DNA from 2 places in the Stenotrophomonas sp. SMYL41 genome. Region 2 is predicted to be linked to the other one. Evidence: predicted binding sites of a transcription regulator. Region 2 holds the regulator's gene; the other holds the start of a gene.
What was found. Region 2 encodes FliA, which starts transcription of late flagellar genes. Its sites were predicted from a motif close to TAAAGTTTNNCNNNCNNNGGCCGATAA; they were not measured.

Region 1: the regulator FliA is predicted to act here: its motif matches at 1,356-1,382, upstream of V3B30_RS21040 (methyl-accepting chemotaxis protein).

What each region holds. Positions count from the first base shown of each region.
Region 1 is NZ_JAWIRX010000025.1:35,166-39,544, forward strand. It holds gene V3B30_RS21035 (DUF5694 domain-containing protein) at 1-1,061, opposite strand, end outside; gene V3B30_RS21040 (methyl-accepting chemotaxis protein) at 1,613-3,439, shown strand; gene V3B30_RS21045 (GGDEF domain-containing protein) at 3,436-4,379, opposite strand, start outside.
Region 2 is NZ_JAWIRX010000003.1:14,562-18,940, reverse strand. It holds gene flhF (flagellar biosynthesis protein FlhF) at 1-511, shown strand, start outside; gene V3B30_RS04170 (P-loop NTPase) at 498-1,385, shown strand; gene V3B30_RS04165 (RNA polymerase sigma factor FliA) at 1,382-2,125, shown strand; gene cheY (chemotaxis response regulator CheY) at 2,183-2,575, shown strand; gene V3B30_RS04155 (protein phosphatase CheZ) at 2,575-3,180, shown strand; gene V3B30_RS04150 (chemotaxis protein CheA) at 3,183-4,379, shown strand, end outside.

The sequences.
Region 1 (4,379 bases), on a different contig from region 2:
AGACGCACATCGTGCATCTGGTTGAGGTAAGCCTCGTAGTAGCCCTTGTGCGAGACGCCGACGATGGCCAGCATGCGGCGGCCCGGATGCAGGCCCAGCACATCGCGGATGTTGGCGACCATGCGCAGGTTGCGCGTTTCCCAGTAGCCCACATACATCCTGCCGAAGGCTTTTGGCGAGGGCTCGACGAGCGTCGCGCCGAAATCGCTCTGGTAAGCGGTCATCGCTACCGTGGGACTGTTGTACGCCCTGTACAGCGCCATGACACCCCCGGGCTTGTCCAGATCGGCCAACAAGCGTTTATCCGCGTCCTTGCGTGCCTGGGTATGGGCGTTGTTCCAGGCACCGGTGATGGCCGCGCTCGCCGCCGCTTCATCCTCGGCGGGTGTGGGGGAATCGGCCGTGTGGTCGTCCACGGCCCACAGGCGCTCATGCCCGAGGCGGGCGGCGACTTCGGCGGCGATCAGATGGGTTTCATTGCGGCGAACCAGGCCCTTGTCGAGGATCTCGACCAGCGCCGGAGTCAATCCATCACCGTCCTTGCGCTCGGACGCAGGCAGGCGCAGCCACTGCACCTGCGCTGAGCCGCGTTCGCCTGCTGCCAGGAACAGCGCGGCGAGCCGACGACGTTGTGCGGGCGTCGGGTTGTTCGGCCAGGTTGCGAGCAGGCGCTCGGCCTGGGTGTTCGCCGCAGGCACGTCCAGTCCCGTCGCAACCTGCGCAGCGGTGGTGTCGAAGCAGTAGGTGGCCACGCTCTCCGCATAGCGGGCCGGATAACGGCGCATGAAATCGCACTGGAGGCCGGACAGGTCTTCGGTAGCGATCAGCTCGGGTTTCCAGGCGACCAGTCGCTGCAGCAATGGCTCAAGCGAGGCCGGCTGGAAGGACGTGGGAAGGCCGGATAAATGGGTGGTGCCCAGTACCAGCACTTCGTTCGGGCGCCCGGCTGGGGGGCCCTTCAACCGGTCTGGGTGGAAGGCCGGTCGATAGGCTGTGTCGGTGGCCAGCGCGCTGTTGCTGCACATGGCCAGGAAGAGAAGGGTGGCAATGCGAGGGAACATGCGATCTCCATGTCGATGAGCGTCCTGCGGGACCTTCATGCTGTTCGCTTTTTCCTGCTGGGGAATCCCGCATTGGTCATGTAAACCTTTCTGCCTTGAGCTGCATCCTTCTGCTGAGCGATGCTTTATTCAATGCTCAGGCATTGCTGCATTCCGCTACCCGGTGGCGGGGGAGGGCCTGAGTCCCTTGGTGGGCAGGTTGTGGCACATGAGCGGAACGTGAAGTACACGGCAATCGTCGACCACATTCCGTCTGCAATGTACGGAGTTGCGACGGACGTCGCGGAATCCCGCTAAAGCGGCCGACGGCATCGCCGATACTCCCTCTGGATCCCGCTCCAGCCACCCGCCGCAGGACCCCAGACTGCCCCGATGGGCGGTCCGCGCAGTGTGTTCCGCCGCTCCCCAATGCTGATCGGACCCGCACCAGACGTTCTTGCCAGCTGCTCGAGGGGTGCCTGCGGGCACCTGCAGTCCCAAGCAACCGAAGTTGCCGCCGGGCATCCCGCCCGTCGGATCGCAACCGCTTACCGGACACCGAGGATCAGACAATGCTCATTCCAGGCTTCACGGCGGACGCGCAGGCGCCGGCCGAACTGCATACCCGTTGGTCGCCGTGGCGCGCGCTGCTGGGTGCCCTTGCCCCGCAGCAGCGGACCGGCACCGAGTCGATGGCAACCGACCGCGCCGAACTTGAAGCCCAGGTCGCGGCGCTGCATCGCGTGCAGGCGGTCATCGAGTTCGCCCTCGATGGCACCATCCTGCAGGCCAACGACAACTTCCTGCAGGCGATGGGCTACCGGCTGGAGGATATCCAGGGAAAGCACCATTCCCTGTTCGTCGATCCCGAGCAGGCGCGCAGCGCCGAATACCGTGACTTCTGGGCGCGGCTGGGACGTGGCGAATATGACGCTGGCCAGTACCGGCGTTTCGGCAAGAACCAGCGCGAGATCTGGATCCAGGCCTCGTACAACCCGGTGCTGGACCGTCAGGGGCGTCCGTACAAGGTAGTCAAGTTCGCCACTGACATCACCGCGCAGAAGCTGCAGGCGGCCGACTCGGCCGGCCAGCTGGCTGCCATCGACAAGTCGCAGGCCGTGATCGAGTTCAGCATGGATGGCCGCATCCTGTCGGCCAACGACAACTTCCTGGCCGCCACCGGTTACAGCCTGGACGAAGTGCGCGGGCAGCACCATTCGTTGTTTGTCGAGCCCGAGCATCGCGGCAGCATCGAGTATCGCCAGTTCTGGGAGAAGCTCGGCCGTGGCGAATACGATGCCGGCCAGTACCGGCGCCTTGGCAAGGGCGGGCGCGAGGTCTGGATCCAGGCGTCCTACAACCCGATCCTGGACCTCAACGGAAAGCCGTTCAAGGTCGTCAAGTACGCCACCGACATCACCGCGCAGGTGCATGAGAACCAGGCCATGCAGCGTGCCGTGGCGCAGACCCGCGAGGTGGTGGCTGCCGCCAAGCAGGGTGATCTGACCCAGCGCGTGGCCACCACCGACAAGCGCGGGCCGATCGCCGAGCTGTGCGAAGGCGTGAATTCGCTGGTCGAGGCGATGGCCGCGATCATCGGTCAGATCAAGTTCGCCGCCGACACCATCGCGGTCGGTGCAACCGAGATCGCGCAGGGCAACAGCGATCTGTCGCAGCGCACCGAGCAGCAGGCAGCGTCGCTGGAGGAGACCGCGGTGTCGATGAAGGGCCTGGCCGAGACCGTGCAGCGCACCGCGACCAACGCACGGCAGGCCAGCCAGCTGGCCGGAGGCGCCGCTGATGTCGCCGCGCGCGGCGGCAACGTGGTGCACGAAGTGGTCGAGACCATGGCGGTGATCAACGCGTCCTCGCGGCGCATCGTCGACATCATCGGTGTGATCGACGGCATCGCCTTCCAGACCAACATCCTTGCGTTGAACGCGGCGGTGGAGGCGGCGCGAGCAGGTGAACACGGGCGTGGCTTCGCCGTGGTTGCTACCGAGATCCGCGAGCTGTCGCAGCGTTCGGCCAGCGCAGCCAAGGAGATCAAGCAGCTGATCGATGCATCGGTTGCCAATGTGGGCGCCGGCACGGCGCAGGTTGAGAGCGCCGGCCGTACCATGGACGAGATCGTGGTCAACGTGCGCCGGGTCAGTGACCTGATGTCCGAGATCAGCACGGCAGCACAGCAGCAGAGCGACGACATCCAGCAGATGAACCATGCCGTCGACCTGATCGACCAGGGCACGCAGCAGAACGCCGCGCTGGTAGAGGAAGCCTCCGCCGCGGCGCGCAGCATGGAAGAACAGTCGGCGCAGCTGCTGCAGACCGTGGCCAGCTTCCGCGTGCAGGGCGGGGCTGGGCATATGCATGGTGCGGCGGTGCTGCGCGCGGTCTAGGCCAAGCGGTCGGAGGGCTGTTTCCCGGTCTCGAGGCCCGGGGCAGCCTGCACGCAGTTGCGGCCGGCATGCTTGGCGCGGTACAGGGCCTGGTCGGCGCGGTCGACCAGGCCGCGCGGGTCGGCCTGCTCATGTGCGGCCTGCCAGGCCACGCCGATGCTGATGGTCACGTAAGCCTCGGCGGCGGGCAGCGCGGCGGCTTCCACGGCGGCGCGCAGGCGCTCGCCCAGGTCCAAGGCGTGGGCTGCGTCGGGCGCGGGCAGGGCAGCGATGAATTCCTCGCCGCCATAGCGGGCCAGCAGGTCATCACCGCGTTGCAGGCAGCCCTCGAGGATCGCGGCGACCGCCTGCAGGCGGCGATCACCTTCCGGGTGCCCGTAGGTGTCATTGAGTCGCTTGAAGTGGTCGATGTCGATCATCAGCACCGCCAGCCCCATGCCCTGGCGGCGAGCGCGACCGCGCGCGCTGACGAGCGATTCATCGAAGTTGCGGCGGTTGCCCAGGCCGGTCAGCGGATCGCGCCGGGCCAGCAGCGCCAGTTCGTCGCGCTCGCGCTGGATCTGGGCCTGGGTCAGCACGCTGCGTAGCGCGTAGCCGAGCAGGGCACCGATGAAACCGACCGAGGCCAGGGTCGGCTGCAGGCGTGCGACCAGCAGCGCCACCATCATCAGCAGCAACGGCAGCATCAGTGGCGCGCTGGCATCGACGATGCGGCGAAGGTTGCGCGGCACAGCCACTGCTGGTGGGCGGTGCAGGCTGCCGGCCAGCACGGCCAACAGCACGAACAGCCCGCTGATCAGCAGGTCCCCCCAGCCACCATCGGGTACCTGCGGCTGCCAGGTACTGATGTAGAACGCCAACAGGAAGTAGCCCAGCGCGTAGATCGTCAACGTGCGGAAGAAGTCACGGCGGTCGGCATTGTCCTCGGCCAGGAAGCGGA
Region 2 (4,379 bases):
CACCCGCATCGGCGCCCGCGAACAGTTGTATGGCTACGGCCGCCAGCTCGGCATCGCCGTGCACGAAGCCAACAGCGGCACCGACCTGGACCAGCTGCTGGAACGCCTGAAGGACTACAAGCTGGTGCTGATCGATACCGCCGGCCTGGGCCCGCGCGACCGCGCCCTGGCTGCCCAGCTGCAGTGGCTGCGCGCCGCCCGCCAGGTGCGCACGCTGCTGGTGCTGCCGGCCAACACCAGCTTCGGCGACATGGACGAGGTGGTCCGCCGCTTCGGTGCGGCCAACCTGCAGGGCCTGGTGCTGAGCAAGCTGGACGAGACCGGCCGCTTCGGCAACGCCCTGTCGGTGGCCGTGGACCACGCCCTGCCGATCACCTGGGTGACCGATGGCCAGGACGTCCCGGAGGACCTGCACCGGGCCAGTGCAGCCAATCTTGTACTTCGCCTTGAAGATTTGCGCCGAGCGGCCGATATGCCCTGCAACCCGGAGTTGAACCATGCCGTCGCGTGAGTACGCCAAGCTGACCAAGACCTTCCCGCTGTCGGCCACCCGCAGCGAGCCGCTGGGCCCTGTGCGCACCATTGCCGTGACCGGCGGCAAGGGCGGCGTGGGCAAGACCAACGTGTCGGCCAACCTGGCCGTGGCGCTGGCCGGCATGGGCAAGCGCACGCTGCTGCTGGACGCCGACCTCGGCCTGGCCAACATCGACGTGATCCTGGGGCTGAACCCCACCTTTACGCTGGCCGACCTGGTTGCCGGCCGCTGCTCGCTGGACGACGTCATCGTCGAAGGCCCGAACGGCGTGCTGGTGGTCCCGGCCGCCTCCGGCCGCCGGCACATGGCCGAACTGGCCCCGGCCGAGCATGTCGGCCTGGTCAATGTGTTCTCCGAGCTGGAACGCGAGCTGGACATCATGGTGGTCGATACCGCTGCCGGCATCACCGATGGCGTACTGACCTTCTGCCAGGCCGCGCAGGACACCGTGGTGGTGGTCTGCGATGAGCCGGCCTCGATCACCGACGCCTACGCACTGATCAAGGTGCTGTCGCGCGAGCGCGGCGTGGACCGTATCCAGGTGGTGGCCAACATGGTGCGCGACCCGAACGAGGGCCGCGTGCTGTACGAAAAATTGACCCGCGTCTGCGAGAAGTTCCTCGCCGATGTCTCGCTGAACTACCTGGGTTGCGTGCCGCAGGATGATTGGCTGCGCCTGTCGGTGCAGCGCCAGCAGCCGGTGGTGAAGGCCTACCCGTCCAGCCCATCGGCGCTGGCCATCACCGAGATCGCACGCCGCACCGCGCGCTGGCAGGCACCGACCGAACCGCGTGGCGGTGTCGAGTTCTTCCTCGAGCGCATTCTCAAACAGCGCGGGGTGGCCGCATGAAAGGCGCAGCCCAGTACAGGGAAGTCCAGCGCTCGGCGGCCAACGAGGTCATCGCCCAGCACTCGGACCTGGTGAGGCGCATCGCCCACCACCTGGCCGCACGCCTGCCGGCCAGCGTCGAAGTCGACGATCTGATCCAGGCCGGCATGATGGGCCTGATCGAAGCCTCGCGCAGCTACGACGCCGACCAGGGCGCCTCGTTCGAAACCTATGCCTCGATCCGCATCCGCGGCTCGATGATCGACGAGATCCGCCGTGGCGACTGGGTGCCGCGCTCGGTGCACCGTCGTGCACGCGACGCCGCCGCCACCATCCGCCGCCTGGAACAGAGCACGGGCCGTGCTGCCAGCGCCACCGAAGTCGCCGCCGCGATGGAGATGCCGCTGCCCGAGTACCTGCGGCTGATGGAAGACGCCGCACGTGGCCAGGTGCTGAGCCTGGAATCGCGCATCGAAGACCAGGGCGAACTGGACACCGTCGCCCAGGGCGGCCCGACCCCGCAGCAGGTCCTGGAGCGCGGCGAATTCGGCCGCGAGCTGGGCAAGGCGATCGGCCACCTGCCCGAGCGCGAACAGCTGGTGCTTTCGCTCTACTACGAGCAGGAGCTGAACCTGAAGGAGATCGGCGCCGTGCTCGGCGTGAGCGAGTCGCGGGTCTGCCAGATCCACGGCCAGGCCGTGCTGCGCCTGCGCGGCCGGCTGAAGATATTCGAGGCCGCCGATGCCGGCCTCGAAGAATGAACATCCCCGAGGCGTCTGCCCCCGGCCGCCCGGAATGAACAACAAAGGAACTCTGCTTTGAACAAGAACATGCGCATCCTGATCGTCGACGATTTCTCGACCATGCGTCGAATCGTCAAGAACCTGCTGGGCGATCTGGGCTTCACCAACACCGCCGAAGCCGAGGACGGGCATGCCGCGCTGTCGCTGCTGCAGAGCCAGTCGTTCGATTTCGTGGTCACCGACTGGAACATGCCGGTGATGACCGGTATCGAGCTGCTCAAGGCGATCCGCGCCGACGCCAAGCTGAAGACCCTGCCGGTGCTGATGGTCACCGCTGAAGCCAAGCGCGAGCAGATCATCGAAGCGGCCCAGAACGGCGTGAACGGTTACATCATCAAGCCGTTCACCGCGCAGACGCTGGAAGAGAAGCTCGGCAAGATCTTCGAACGCCTGGCAGCCAGCGCCTGATGGATACCACGGTCGACAAGAACGCCCTCGCCCTGCGCCTGCAGGAAGCCCTGGACGCACTGGAGTCCGGTGACGAAGCCGCGTGGCGGCAGCGCATCGATGGGCTGGTCGCGCTGCGCACGCAGCCGATGATGAGTGGCCTGTCGCGGCTGGCCCGCGAGCTGGGACAGGCACTGGGTGAACTGCCGACCGTGCCCAGCGAAGCCGGGGAACTGGACGATGCCTGCGCACGCCTGGACCACGTGGTGGCGATGACCGAACAGGCCACCCACCGTACCCTGGACCTGGCCGAGGAATGCCGCAGCCTGACCGAACAGCTGCGCGCCGAAGGCCTGCAGCCGGGCCAGGACGCGCAGCTCGAGCGCATCCGCCACAACCTCACCGAGATCGCCCTGACCCAGAGCTACCAGGACCTGACCGGGCAGATCATCCGTCGCGTGGTCGGCATCGTCCGCCGCGTGCACGAAGGCTTCGGCGCGCTCGGCCTGCCGCCGGAACAGCATCGCACCGACCCGGAACTGGCCGGGCCGGCACTGAAGGGACTGGACCGCCACGCGGTCTCGCAGAACGACGCCGACGACCTGTTGTCGGATCTGGGGCTGTAAGCATGAGCGCTGTATCCGACGACATCACTGCCGATTTCATCATCGAGGCACAGGAGATCCTGGATCGCCTCGGCGAACAGCTGGTGTCGCTGGAGCAGGCACCGCAGGACGCCGAACAGCTCAATGCGGTGTTCCGGGGCTACCACACGCTGAAGGGCGGCGCCGGCTTCCTGGGTGTCACCGCCATGGTCGAGCTGTGCCATGCCGCTGAGGAAGCGCTGGGCGCCGCGCGTGCCGGCCAGGCCGTGCTGCAGGCCCATCACTTCGACGCCGCCCAGCAATCGCTGGATTACCTGCAGTCGATGCTGGATGCGGTGTCTTCCGGCACCGAGCCGGGCTATGCGCCGCCGGACCTGATCGCTCAGTTCGACGTGCATGGCAGTGCTGTGGCCGCACCCGCCGCCGCAGCAGCACCCGCTGCGGGTGGCAGCGACCTGATTACCGACGACGAATTCGAAGCGCTGCTCGACCAGCTGCACGGCGGCAACGCACCGACCGCAGTGGCGCCGGCAAAGAAGGCCGACGACGGGCTGATCAGCGAAGACGAGTTCGAAGCCCTGCTCGACCAGCTGCATGGTGGCGCCGCACCCGGCGCCAAGCCCGTGGCTGCGGTGGCGCCGGCACCGATCGCCGCCCCGCGCCCGGTGGCCGCACCGGCACCGGCACCGGCGGCCAAGCCGGCCGCCAAGCCGCTGGCCGAAGCCGAACACACCGTGCGCGTGGACACCAAGCGCCTGGATGCGATCGTCAACCTGATCGGCGAACTGGTGCTGTCGCGCAACCGGCTCAAGACCCTGCGTGCACGCCTGCGCGACGAGGAACTGGACCGTGCGGTGTCCACCCTCGACATCGCCACCGCACGCCTGCAGTCGGCGGTGATGCGCACCCGCATGCAGCCGGTGGGCAAGGTGTTCTCGCGCTTCCCCAAGGTCGCCCGCGACGTCGCCCGCTCGCTGAAGAAGGAAGTGGACCTGGAGCTGATCGGCGCCGAGACCGAGCTCGACCGCAACCTGGTCGAAGCGCTGGCCGACCCGCTGGTGCACCTGGTCCGCAACGCCATCGACCATGGCGTGGAAATGCCCGACCTGCGCGAAGCACAAGGCAAGCCGCGGATGGGCCATGTGCGGCTGTCGGCACAGCAGGAAGGTGACTACGTCAGTATCGAGGTGCAGGACGATGGCGCCGGCATCGACCCGGAA